2 linked regions of the Flavisolibacter tropicus genome follow. The protein of the gene in region 2 binds, or shares a complex with, the protein of the main gene of each other region. Links are inferred from orthologs where the notes say so. Each region holds a gene or a part of one and is shown on either strand. Other genes may lie near its edges.

What was found. Proteins that work in one complex are often made in the same cells at the same time.
Region 1: rpmA (region 2) and rplL share a complex: the UniProt entries of both Escherichia coli proteins name them as parts of the 50S ribosomal subunit. The link is inferred for Flavisolibacter tropicus from one-to-one orthologs.

Annotation. Positions count from the first base shown.
Region 1 is NZ_CP011390.1:5,218,269-5,223,718, reverse strand. What follows is about bases 1-2,806. They hold rplL (50S ribosomal protein L7/L12), read right to left. Parts: upstream 1,687-2,806; coding sequence 1,315-1,686; downstream 1-1,314. Other genes in these bases: rplA (50S ribosomal protein L1), read right to left, coding at 2,390-2,806; rplJ (50S ribosomal protein L10), read right to left, coding at 1,813-2,349; SY85_RS22370 (ComEA family DNA-binding protein), read left to right, coding at 313-1,239; rpoB (DNA-directed RNA polymerase subunit beta), read right to left, coding at 1-76. Outside these bases: more of rplA, read right to left, coding at 2,807-3,085; rplK (50S ribosomal protein L11), read right to left, coding at 3,114-3,557; proC (pyrroline-5-carboxylate reductase), read left to right, coding at 3,757-4,554; SY85_RS22340 (DUF5916 domain-containing protein), read right to left, coding at 4,558-5,450. UniProt on the Escherichia coli protein: The binding site for several of the GTPase factors involved in protein synthesis (IF-2, EF-Tu, EF-G and RF3). Is thus essential for accurate translation.
Region 2 is NZ_CP011390.1:1,244,908-1,252,887, reverse strand. What follows is about bases 3,058-5,749. They hold rpmA (50S ribosomal protein L27), read right to left. Parts: upstream 4,691-5,749; coding sequence 4,424-4,690; downstream 3,058-4,423. Other genes in these bases: SY85_RS05100 (GH3 auxin-responsive promoter family protein), read left to right, coding at 5,227-5,749; rplU (50S ribosomal protein L21), read right to left, coding at 4,749-5,051; SY85_RS05115 (hypothetical protein), read right to left, coding at 4,043-4,321; SY85_RS05120 (helix-hairpin-helix domain-containing protein), read right to left, coding at 3,058-3,685. Also shown: SY85_RS05125 (sensor histidine kinase), read left to right, coding at 1-2,028; more of SY85_RS05120, read right to left, coding at 2,021-3,057; more of SY85_RS05100, read left to right, coding at 5,750-6,723; SY85_RS05095 (1-deoxy-D-xylulose-5-phosphate reductoisomerase), read left to right, coding at 6,775-7,944.

The sequences.
Region 1 (5,450 bases), 4.0 Mb from region 2 along the record:
CCAGAAGATCAGGAGTATCGGCAATGTTTCCAATTTTTCCGAAATTGATCCTTTGATTCATTGTTGTAGCAGACATATGTATAAAAACCGGTTTTTGTTTTAAACGAGACAAGACTTTCTCAGGCTCTTATTTGAAAAATAAAAGCTATTGAAAATCAATTACTTGAGAATGTATTGTAACGTCAAAATTGTTTTTGGCCAAAACTAAAGGACAGCAAAAGTAAGAATTTTGCTGGGAAAACCAGAATTTTTCACGACAACAAATATTAAGCCACAAATTTTTAGATAATTTTCAGAAATCAAACTAACTGCATGAGTCCGAAACAAATCCTTCGAGACTATCTGACTTTTACTAAAAAGGACCGAATAGGAATTTATTTTGTTTTATCCTTGATCCTGATCATCTGCTTTTTGCCCAGGTTTTTCTCCCGTACTTACCATCCCCCTACCCCTATTGATCCAACCATTGCACGTATGCTGGATACTGTACAACACCAAAATGAAACCAATTCAGAAACGAGAAGTATTACCTCTTACAATTATGAGCCCAGCAGTATGCCAGGTTTTACCAAAGGTAAACGCTTTGTTTTTGATCCAAATACATTACCAGCTGAGGGGTGGGCTAAGTTGGGACTTAGAGAGCGAACCATTAGAACAATTATCAATTATAGGAACAAAGGTGGAAGGTTTTATAAACCGGAAGATCTTCAAAAGATATGGGGTTTGCCCGAAGGTTTTTATAACTACATAGCTAATTACATTCAAGTTACTTCGGTAGAGAGCAAATATGAACGCAACTATACCAACCCAACCTACACATATGAAAGGAAAGAGAAAAAAATAGAAATAGTGGATATAAACAGTGCAGATACAGGAGCTTACATTGCTCTTCCTGGCATTGGCAGTAAGTTAGCCAACCGAATTGTAAACTTCAGAGACAAATTAGGTGGATTCCATTCAATTGAGCAAATTAAAGAAACCTATGGCCTGCCAGACTCAACTTATCAAGCCATAAAAGGATATTTACAGTTAAATACACTTTCAGTCAAAAAGTTCAACCTAAATACTGCAACAAAAGAGGAGCTAAAGGCCCACCCTTACATTAAATGGCAATTGGCTAATGCAATTATAGAATACCGGAACCAGCACGGAGAATTTAAAACTATTGAGGATTTAAAGAAGATACTCATTATTGATGAGGCCACTTACACTAAGATCTCACCCTACTTTATTCTCTAAATGAGAGATTGATAACGAGCCCTTATAAACAAAAACCCCGCTAATGCGGGGTTCTAGTATATTGTTGAAATAGAATTAAGCGATTTCAACTTCAGCACCAGCTTCTTTCAGCTTAGCAGCGATGTCTTCAGCAGTTGCTTTGTCAACACCTTCTTTAACAGGTTTTGGAGCACCGTCTACTAAATCTTTAGCTTCTTTCAGACCTAAACCAGTCAAGTCTTTAACGATCTTAACTACGTTCAGTTTAGAAGCACCACCGCTTTTCAGGATAACATTGAATGAAGTTTTTTCTTCAGCAGCAGCTGCAGCAGGACCAGCAGGACCAGCTACTACAGTAGCAGCAGCAGGCTCGATACCGTACTCAGATTTCATGAAATCAGCCAATTCCTGTACTTCTTTAACAGTAAGGCCTACTAATTGTTCAGCAAGTTGTTTAACGTCTGCCATTGTTTAAAATTTTTTCCCCCTTCATTGTTTTAGACTCCGGAGGATGTTATTAAAAAAATTTGCCTTTATTGACCCTCAGGCCTGGGTTATATCATCAGCTAATTTTCACATTAGCTAATTAGCTAATTATTCAGCTGCAGGTGCTTCTGCTTCAGCAGTGCCACCGTTAGCTTGCTTTTCGTGATGGTGCAACAAAGCAGCCAATACACGCTTCGCTGGAGATTGCAACAAGCCAATAACTTCTCCGATCAACTCGTTCTTCGTCTTGATCTTTGTTAATGTAACCAGGTTGTTGTCGCCAGTGTAAATATCACCATTGATGAAAGCAGCCTTCAGCTCAGGCTTCTCACCTTTGCTCTCCGTACGGAAAGAAGAGATGATCAAAGCTGGTTCTTTTGGATTTTCAGAAAACAACAAAGCAGTTACATTGTTTAAAGAATCGTAAACACCAGTATAGCTTTCGTTATTTAAAGATTCTAATGCTTTCTTGATCAGCGTGTTCTTAGCCACACGCATTTCCACATTTTTGTTAAAGCAAGCACGACGCAATTTGGTTACTTGCTCAACAGAAAGGGATTCAGTATTGGTAACATAGAAGTTGTTGTATTGAGAAAATTTCTCTTTCAACGCTTCTATTACTTCATTTTTTTGTTCTTTAGTCATGATAATAAGTTTTAGATGATTAGTGAATTAATCACCTGAATTAGTGAACAAAAGATTTAGTGTCTACAGTAATACCAGGGCTCATTGTGCTGGCCATAGTCAACCCTTTCAGGTAAGTACCTTTTGCAGTTGAAGGCTTTGCCTTGATAATTGCGTTGATCAGCTCTTGGCTGTTTTCAGCAATTTTTTCTGGAGAGAAAGAAACGCGACCGATAGAAGCATGGATGATACCAGCTTTATCAACTTTAAACGCGATCTTACCGCCTTTAACTTCATTTACAGCACCAGCCACATCGTTAGTAACTGTACCAGTTTTAGGGTTTGGCATCAGGTTACGAGGACCTAAGATTTTACCTAAACGACCGATCTTAGGCATTACAGCTGGAGTAGCGATGATTACATCAACATCAGTCCAACCACCTTCAATCTTTTGTACAAACTCATCTAAACCTACAAAGTCAGCACCGGCACCTTTAGCAGCAGCTTCCAAATCTGGGCCGCAAAGCACTAATACTTTCTTTGTTTTACCAGTACCGTGAGGTAAAGTAACTGTACCACGGATAGCTTGGTCAGCTTTTTTAGGATCTACGCCTAAACGGATATGTAAGTCAACGGAAGCGTCAAACTTTGTTGTATTTATTTCTTTTACTAAAGTAGAAGCATCTTTCAAGCTGTATACCTTGTTGGCATCAACTTTACCGTTTACTGCTTTTCTTTTTTTAGGAATGAAAGCCATTTTTCAATTCATTTAAGAGGTTCAAAACTTATTTTTCCCATGGAGCTTGACCTTCAACAGTCAGACCCATGCTACGCGCTGTACCAGCTACCATGCTCATGGCGCTTTCTAAAGTAAACGCATTCAGGTCAGGCATCTTGTCTTTTGCGATCTCTTCGATCTGAGCCCAAGTTACCTTACCAACCTTGTTACGGTTTGGCTCTTTTGAACCGCTTTGAATTTTAGCGGCATCCTTTAACTGTACAGCTGCAGGAGGAGTTTTGATAATGAAGTCGAAAGACTTGTCTGAGTAAACAGTTAATAAAACAGGAAGTACTTTTCCCATTTTATCTTGAGTCCGAGCATTGAATTGCTTACAGAATTCCATGATGTTAACACCTTTGGAACCTAATGCTGGACCAATTGGAGGTGCAGGGTTTGCTTGGCCACCCTTGCACTGAAGCTTTACATAGCCAGTGATTTCTTTTGCCATTTTCTTCTGATTTATTGGTTCAAGCGACCCTTCATCTCAGCGACTACCGGGTCTCCCAAATTCCTCAATTTCCGTTTGAAACGGACGATAAAGAACTACTTTGGGGTCGCAAAGGTAGGTTTTCCACATTAAAAATTGGCATACCTCAAGTGTTTTTTTGTTAAGCCCATTATAACTTCAGGTTTCCAAACAACTATTTATGAATAAAAAAGTGGCCATAATTGGTGGCGGCAACCTCGGAGTAGCCCTTGCCGAGGGTTTATTGAAAAGTAACTATTCGCAAGCTTCTGATATATATATTACTAAGCGAAACCCATCTACCTTACGGGAGCTGGAGAAGAAAGGAGTAAAAGTTACAGCCAATAACAATGAAGCCATTCAAAATAGTAATCTGGTAATTATAGCTGTAAAACCTTTTCAAATAAAGGAAGTACTGGAAGGACTCAAAAATGATTTACACCCCGATAAACATATTCTGGTTTCAGTAGTTACAGGCATTTTTATTGAAGACATACAAAGTGTCCTTCAAAAAAAACTTCCCCTCTTTAGGGCCATGCCCAATACGGCCATTGCCGTTTTAGAAAGTATGACCTGTCTAAGCTACCAAAACGCTCAGCTCGATCACATAAAACTTGTTGAGCAACTATTTAGTAATCTAGGCAGAGTAACTGTGATAGATGAAAAGCTTATGGATGCGGCTACGGTACTGGGTGCCTGCGGTACAGCTTATGCAATGCGTTATATCCGCGCCAATATTCAAGGCGGTATAGAAATAGGTTTTGATGCCGCCACTGCCAGTTTAATAGCTGCACAAACAGTTAAAGGTGCTACAGAATTGTTGCTTCAAAGAGGCACCCACCCTGAACAGGAGATTGATAAAGTAACCACCCCTAAGGGTTGCACGATAGCCGGACTTAATGAAATGGAACACCAAGGTTTCAGTTCATCCCTTATAAAAGGAATAGCAGCAAGCTTTAATAAGATTATTAAAGGCTGATGGTTAGGCCTTCTTTTTACGCCATTTTTTAAGATCTAAATAATCAAGGTAGTATAATACGCGTACCGATAGATTATTTAAATGAGGCTCTGATATCGTTCTATTAAAGTTTTTGAAATATTGGTGATTAGCCATTGTCGCATCGTTATCATTTTCATTTTTCCAAACGATATTGATAAAGCTACCTGGAGCAAACTGCTTGGTGTATTCTGCAAATAATGTAAACTGGTTAAAGGTTACGTCACCACCATTATAAGTGCTGCCAGGCGTATATGCGCTAGTTGAGCCATCTTTATTCAATTGATAAAAACGGCTTTTATCTACTTCACTCCAATAGTGACGAATACGTATCGTAATACCAGATCTATAATTGAAATTATACTTAGCGCTAATAGAATTTTCAGTTGTCCTGCGGTCTCGTAAAGCAAAAACAACTTGATCGCCATCGAAGCCATCAAAACCTACATTATTATAAAATGGCTGAAAGTTGATAGATTGACTTAAGGAAAACTTGTCGTTGAAGCGGTATTTATGATACAAGTTAATGAAGTAGCTTCTTCCTTTTTCCATTTGGTATAAGCCGGCAAACACATCTCCACCAAAAGAGTATTTCTTGGCGCTATTACTTTCATACCAGGCTTCTAAATTCCAACGCTTAGAAGTAGTAAAGTATAGATCGCCGCCTTTCCTTGGCTCATTATAATCATTGCCTTCTGGATTATAACCAATAAAACCACCTACCCAAGCTAAGTTCTTTAATTGTGCATTAGAGTTAACGTTGGTAAAAAGAGATTGGTACTTATTACCTGTAAATCGCATGCTATGACCTAGGTTATAGTTGATACGCAATTGGTTAAACCATGAACCCGGTTTAGTCCACTTATAGCCCATCCAAA
Region 2 (7,980 bases):
ATAACCTACACTGAGCTTAATAATGTATTAACCACTCAAAGTAGATCTACCAAAATCCCGGACTTGTATTATCACGAAACCTCTTTTGATCAATACACGTATATAACAAAACGTACTATTAAGGATTCGCTGCCTATAGGTACCTTCTTTATTGTTTCTACGCCCAAGCGATACAATCAGGATGCCTTATATCCAGAATTGTTTCGCCGTATCAATGACGATGATCCGGAAAATTCACCACTGTACTCATATGCTATTTATAAGAAGAATATTCTGGTTGCATCAAGTACCAAGTATCCCTTTAGGATTAACCTGATGCCTAGTGAAGTTCCAGTGCAGGAGTTTACACGCTTTTTAAATGGCGATTATGATGAGTTGTGGTTTAGAGCAAGCACTGAGAAGGTGGTTGTGATTGCTAAAAAGCAAGATTCTCTATTAGAAAGCATTACTTTATTTTCTTACTTGTTTTGCGCCTTCCTTTTTTTGGTGGCATTCTTACAAATAGTGTCCATTCTATTAAGGGCAGGGGAAGATTGGAAAGTTTTGCATGTGTTCTGGCAAATGAATATTCGATCACAGGTTCATGGGACCGTGATCTTTATTAGCATTTTATCATTCCTGATTATAGGGGTGGCAACTATCTCTTTTTTCATTTCCCGATATAATCGTAACAATATTGACAGACTCAGCCGTACCGCAGGTATCATGGTAAAAGAGCTGCAAAAGCGTGTTACCGAATATGGCGTTTTTGATGATGTTGTGAAAATTTATGATCCAATTGTCAACGAGAATTTAAAGGAACTGATTGACGATGTAGCAGATATACATAATGTCGATGTCAATGTATATGATCTCCAGGGAAATCTCCAGGTATCATCCGAGAATGAAGTTTATAACAGGGGTATATTGAGCAAAAAGATGCATCCAGAGGCATACTTTCACTTAAACAGACTAAGGCAAGTGCAATACGTACAAGAAGAAAGTATGAGCTCCCTGCAGTATTTAAGTATTTATGCGGCTGTTAGAGATGAAGAAGGAAATGTATATGCCTATCTGAATATCCCGTATTTCTTATCCCAGATTGATCTGAACCAGGAGATTTCTAATTTTTTAGTGACTATCATTAATCTGAACGCCTTTATTTTCCTTATCGCAGGTGTTATTGCTTTGTTTATTACAAACCGCATTACACGTTCCTTCTCCATCATTGGAGATAAGATGAAGGAAATACAGTTGGGTAAAACTAATGAGGAAATTGTTTGGAATCGTAACGATGAAATAGGAGAGCTGGTAACGCAGTATAATAAAATGGTACATCAATTAGAGGAAAGTGCTACTGCTTTGGCCAAAAGTGAGCGGGAAGGGGCTTGGCGGGAAATGGCGCGCCAGGTAGCGCATGAGATCAAGAATCCACTAACACCTATGAAGTTGAGCATTCAGTATTTGCAAAAAGCAGTTAATAATAACCAGCCGAATGTAAAAGATTTAACGACCAATGTGGCCAATACGCTTGTAGAGCAAATCGACCATCTTTCTAAGATCGCTGCCGACTTTGCCCGATTTGCAAATATTGGTTACCGCCACTTAGAGCGTTTTGATCTTCATGCAGTTTTAGAAGGGTTAATCGATTTAAATCGGGCTAACCCTAAGGTTACATTAAAGTGGTATCCGTTGCCTCATGCCTTGTACATAGAAGCGGATAAAACACACATGAATCGCTTGTTTACTAACTTGTTAACGAATGCAATTGAAGCTTGCTCAAATGAGAAAGCGTGTATTGTAGAGGTTATAGAATCAGTACAACGTGAAGGCATGTTTGCTATTCACATTAAAGACAATGGTATTGGTATTCCCAAAGAAATGCAGTCTAAGATCTTTACCCCCAACTTCACAACGAAGTCTTCCGGAACAGGGCTTGGATTGGCCATGTCAAAAAGTATCGTTGAGCAAGCCGGAGGTAATATCTGGTTTGAAAACAATCCAGGAGGTGGAACTACTTTCGTTGTAGAACTACCTACAATTAACTAAGCTTTTTTATGGCTTTTCGGTTTTGAAGGAAGGCTTCAAATGCTTCTCGACTATAACTGCTGAGGTTATGCTGTTTTGTTAATCCTCCTTTTTGCGCTACTAATACACCATACTTAATATTAGCAAACTCTTCCAACGCATGGGCGTCAGGGTTGATGGAAAGAAGTACGCCTTTTTCCAAGGCATAATCTATATAACGCCAATCTATATCCAGGCGGTAAGGACTGGCATTTATCTCTATAGCCACATTGTTGGCTGCACAAGCATCAATGATGGCTTTATGATCTACAGGATAGCCTTTACGGCGAATAACCAGGCGGCCCGTCATGTGTCCCAAAATAGTTACATAAGGATTGGTAATGGCACCCATTAAACGCTGCATAGCTTTCTCTTCATCCATATCCAGGTTGCTATGGATAGAGGCAATCACCATGTCAAAACTAGATAGCACTTCATTGCTATAGTCCATGCTGCCATCTCCTAATATATCGCACTCAATGCTTTTGAAGATCTTAAAAGGAGCTAACTTTTTATTTAAGGCATCAATTTCACGATGCTGTTCTTTTATTCGTTCTTCACTTAAGCCGTTAGCATAAGAGGCAGCCTTTGAGTGGTCTGAGATAACAAGGTATTCAAAGCCAAGGCGAATCAGTTCATTGGCCATCTCTTCTAGCGAATAAGAACCATCGCTCCAGGTGCTGTGTGAATGTATCAGTCCTTTAATGTCTTTGACTTGCACTACATCTGGAACACCCTGCTCTTTGATTTTATGTAGAACATCGCTGTTCTCTCTTAAATAAGGAGGAATGAAAGGGAGCCCTTTAGTGCTAAAAATAGCTTCTTCACTTTCACTTGTGATTACTGCGCCAAAAGCTTCTAAAAACGCCGGACTAGCAGTAGTAGTAAATAACTTCTGTATAAAATTTTCTGGTGATGCTAAATGAAAGTATAATCGAATAGAGCCATTTGCCAAGAAATGAATATGCGCATCGCTCTCATCAAGGATTTCTGTTTCTTCTTTAGGGAAAAAGTGAATCAGGTTTTCTTTTGATAAGGTAGTTACCCATTCCAGGGTTTCTATTACCTCTAGTTGTCTTCTAAAGGCACCGGTAATACTTGTCTGGGCCTGGCTATATTTTTCAGATAGCTTGGTTTGTAAGGCTTCTGCAAAACTTTCTATTTCGGCATACATAAACTTTCCTTTGTTCTGTTGTTGGAAGTGTATAGCCTCTAGAATTTTTTGTTCTGTCTTATCGCCAAAGCCTTTTTGCTTGGCAATGCGGTGTTCTTGACAAGCTTCTTTCAATTCTTCAATGGTAGCTATGTGTAATTCTTTCCAGATAGTGTGAATCTTTTTAGGTCCCAAACCTTTTATGCTCATCATTTCCAAAACACCTTCAGGAGTTATAGTTAACAGCTCTTTCAAAGCTGATAGTTCGCCTGTTTGTACCAGTTCTACAATCTTCTTGGCCACACTTTCACCAATGCCTCTAATAGAGGATATTTTGTTTTCGGGTAACGTACTTAAGGCCTGTGGCAACTTCTCAATGGCAAACGCAGCCGATGAATAGCTCTTAGACTTAAAGCTGTTCTCGCCATGAATGTCCATTAACTTGGAAAGTAAGTTCAGTTGCTCTGCTATCTGGTAATTATCCATGACTGCAAGATAGTGAATCGCCAATGCTCATTGGCGAATAATGGATTCCAAATAAAAAGGGGAGAAGGGACGAAGGAAAGATCCGGCAAAGAAGTTTGTCGTTTCAAATGCTGCAGGGGGAAGCTGCATGAATAAGTTTAGAAGTAACGGTTATATTTTTTGTGAAGTTGATAATTTAGATAGAGGCAGAAATGATTCTTTATAAATGAAAAGTATTAGCGGAGAGGTCTCTGGTGTCTATGAAAACAAGCCATCCTTTTATTCTCTTACTGCGAAATCCATTCTAAATCCCATAATCTGCAATAAAAGAAAAAGGTCCCGAATAATCGGGACCCATATAAATAAGAAAGTTTGTTCTTATTTCTTTTTAGCTGCTGCTTTTTTTGCAGGAGCTGCTTTTTTAGCAGGAGCTGCTTTCTTTGCTGCAACTTTCTTTGCAGGAGCTGCTTTTTTAGCAGGAGCTGCTTTCTTTGCTGCTGCTTTTTTAGGAGCTGCTTTTTTAGCTGCTGCTTTCTTTGCAGGAGCTGCTTTTTTTGCTGCTACTTTTTTAGCAGGAGCTGCTTTTTTAGCGGCTGCCTTTTTAGGAGCTGCTTTAGATGTTGAACCTTTGCTGGCAGCTTTTTTTGCTGTTGCCATAGTTTTTGAATTTAATGGTTAGTTAAAAAATAACGATAGTAAAGTTAGAAACAAATTTTATACCGTCAAATTTTTTATGCACCATTAATTCAGGCAAGGCAATTAAGCAGTTGCTTCAACGGCATTAACAGATACGAATGTTCTGTTTTGTCTGCCTTTTTTGAATTCAACAACACCATCAGATAAAGCAAACAGTGTATAGTCTTTACCAACACCTACGTTTGAACCTGGGTGATATACAGTACCACGTTGACGAACAATAATGTTACCTGCAATAGCGGGTTGACCACCGTAAATTTTTACGCCCAAACGCTTGCTGTTTGAGTCGCGGCCGTTCTTTACACTACCTTCACCTTTCTTGTGAGCCATGATAGTTTATTTTAAAAATGATAGTTATTAATTAATAATTCCCTAAGCTGACAAAGGGTTAAGCAATATTGCTGATTCTGATTTTAGTATAGTGCGTACGGTGACCTAATTTTTTACGGAAACCTTTTCTACGCTTTTGCTTATAAGCAATTACCTTATCACCTTTTACATGATCAAGGATCTCTGCTTGTACTTTTACACTTACAGCATCTGCAAATGATAAATTTCCGTTGGCATCAGCTAAAATCACTTCGCCAAATTCTACTTTGTCGCCGGCGTTGCCTTTAATATTAGGCACGTATAAAGTTTGGTCTTTTTCAACCTTGAATTGCTTACCAGCTATTTTTACGATTGCGAACATAACGGTTCAAAAATTAGGTTGGCAAAGGTAATGGTATTTTCTGAAGTGACCAACAATTTCCCTTTTGTTAAAGCTAAATTAAGAGCGCCTTAACGGCTATTCAGTATATTCGTGCCGGTTTAGCAGCCATTTTTTCCCTCTGGGAAGAGGGGCAGCAGCTTTATATAAGCCTACGATGAAAATCAAATCACTATTAGCAAAGCCTTTTGCTTCCTATATACATTCAAAAATACGTAAGGGTATGCATACTGCCCTTGCCGATCAGGATGCTATTTTAAAGGAGCTTTTAAAGGTTGGAAAGAATACAGAGTTCGGAAAAGATCACCAGTTTGGAAATATTAACTCCTATAGGGAGTACACTCAAGGCGTGCCCATTCGCGATTATGAGGCCTTTAAGCCTTATATAAATAAGGTAAAAGAGGGCCGGCATAATGTACTGTGGAAGGGTAAGCCCATCTATTTTGCCAAAACCTCTGGCACTACTAGTGGGGTAAAATACATTCCCATTACAAATGAATCGATTCCCAACCACATCAATACAGCCCGTAATGCCTTGCTCTGCTATATGGCTGAAACAGGAAATACAGCCTTTGCCGACGGCAAATTAATTTTCCTGTCTGGCTCGCCAGAGCTGGAGCGTATTGGCGGTATTCCTACAGGTCGTTTGAGCGGCATAGTCAATCACCACGTTCCTAAATATCTGCGCTCTAACCAACTGCCCAGCTATGAGACCAACTGCATTGAAGACTGGGAAACCAAGTTGGATAAGATTGTAGAGGAAACGATCAACCAAGACATGACACTGATCAGCGGTATTCCGCCATGGGTGCAGATGTACTTTGATCGCTTGCAGGAAAAAAGTGGTAAAAGGATCAAAGACCTTTTTCCGCAATTCTCTGTGTTGGTGCATGGCGGCGTCAACTTTGAACCTTATAGAGCAAAACTTTTTGAAAGCATTGGTCAGAAGATCGATGCTATCGAAACCTTCCCTGCCTCTGAAGGTTTCTTCGCTTTCCAGGATACGCAAACAGAAGAAGGCCTATTGTTAAATACCAATAGCGGTATCTTCTTTGAATTTATTCCTGCTGGCGAAATATTTAATGATAATCCTACGCGTCTTTCTTTGCACGATGTAAAAGTGGGAGAGAACTATGCCTTGATTATAAACAATAATGCCGGTTTATGGAGTTACAACCTGGGCGATACAGTAAAGTTTGTTAGTACAGATCCATATCGTTTAGTTGTTACAGGTCGTACCAAGCATTTTATTTCGGCGTTTGGTGAGCACGTTATTGGTGAAGAAGTAGAACACAGCCTGTTAAAAGCTGCTGAAAGAAACAATGTACGCATCACCGAATTCACCGTAGCTCCATTTATTCAACAGGGCGAAGGAAAGAGCTACCACGAGTGGTTCGTTGAATTTGAAAACAAACCTGACAATCTTGAAGCCTTTGCACAACAGGTAAATGAGAACCTGCGTCAAAAAAATATCTATTACGATGATCTGATCAGGGGTAATATTTTGCAGCCGCTGAAAATTTCTGTGGTGCGCAAGAATGGCTTCATTGATTATATGAAATCGATCGGCAAGTTAGGCGGGCAGAATAAAGTGCCTCGCTTAAGTAACGATCGTGCTATTGCTAACGCTTTACAAAACTGGATAGAGTCATAATGAACCTATTTTGTTATTCCCTAATGACTTACTTATTTTTATAAATCCACTATGAATGCAAACGCCTCGATAAAACGCATTGGCATCTTTGGTTCAACAGGGTCTATTGGTACACAGGCCCTGGATGTGATTGCGGCTAACCCTGATAAGTTTTCTGTAGAAATATTGACCGCCAATGGCAACGAGGATCTACTGATTGAACAGGCGATTAAGTTTAAGCCAAACGTGGTGGTGATCTGCGATGAAAGTAAATATGCCAAAGTACGCGAAGCTTTAGCATCTTCGGATAGTAAAGTATTTGCTGGAGAGAAAGCATTGGAAGAAGTGGCAGGTATGGATATCTATGACCTCATGCTGGCAGCCATTGTTGGTTATGCTGGTTTGAAACCTACACTTAGCGCCATCAATGCCGGCAAGGCTATTGCGCTTGCTAATAAAGAAACGCTGGTGGTGGCTGGCGATATCGTAATGCAAACGGCCTTTCAAAAGCGCGTACCAATTATTCCCGTCGATTCCGAGCATTCCGCAATATTTCAATGCCTCGTAGGGGAAACCCGCAACCCGGTTGAGAAGATCTTGCTAACCGCTTCTGGTGGACCATTCCTGGGTCGTAAGCCAAACTACCTGGTGAATGTAAAACGGGAGCACGCCCTGCAACATCCCAACTGGAGCATGGGTGCCAAGATCAGCGTAGATTCAGCTACATTGATGAATAAGGGTTTGGAAATGATTGAAGCCAAATGGTTATTCAATCTACGTCCTGAACAGATTGAGGTGCTTATACACCCACAAAGCATCGTGCACTCCATGGTGCAATTTGAAGATGGTAGCATCAAAGCGCAAATGGGACTGCCAGATATGAAGTTACCCATTCAATACGCTTTAGCTTTCCCTCAGCGCATTCAAAATAGCTATCCGCGTTGCGATTTCAAAAAGTTCAAAACGTTAACATTCGACGAGCCCGACTATCGCACTTTCCGTAATCTCACGCTGGCCATTGAAGCCCTGAATAAGGGAGGAAATCTGGCCTGTATTATGAACGCCGCCAACGAAATTGCGGTGTATGCGTTCTTACGGAACAAGCTGGGCTTCCTTGATATGACGGATGTTATAGAGCATACCATGCAAAAAGTGAAGTTCATTCAACAGCCTACTTTGGAGGAGTATTTGGATAGCGATGGTGAGGCCAGAACCTATGCCGCAGAGATGATCAAGCTGTAAAATCAAACACTTAAAACACCGTTAATAATAGCTGAG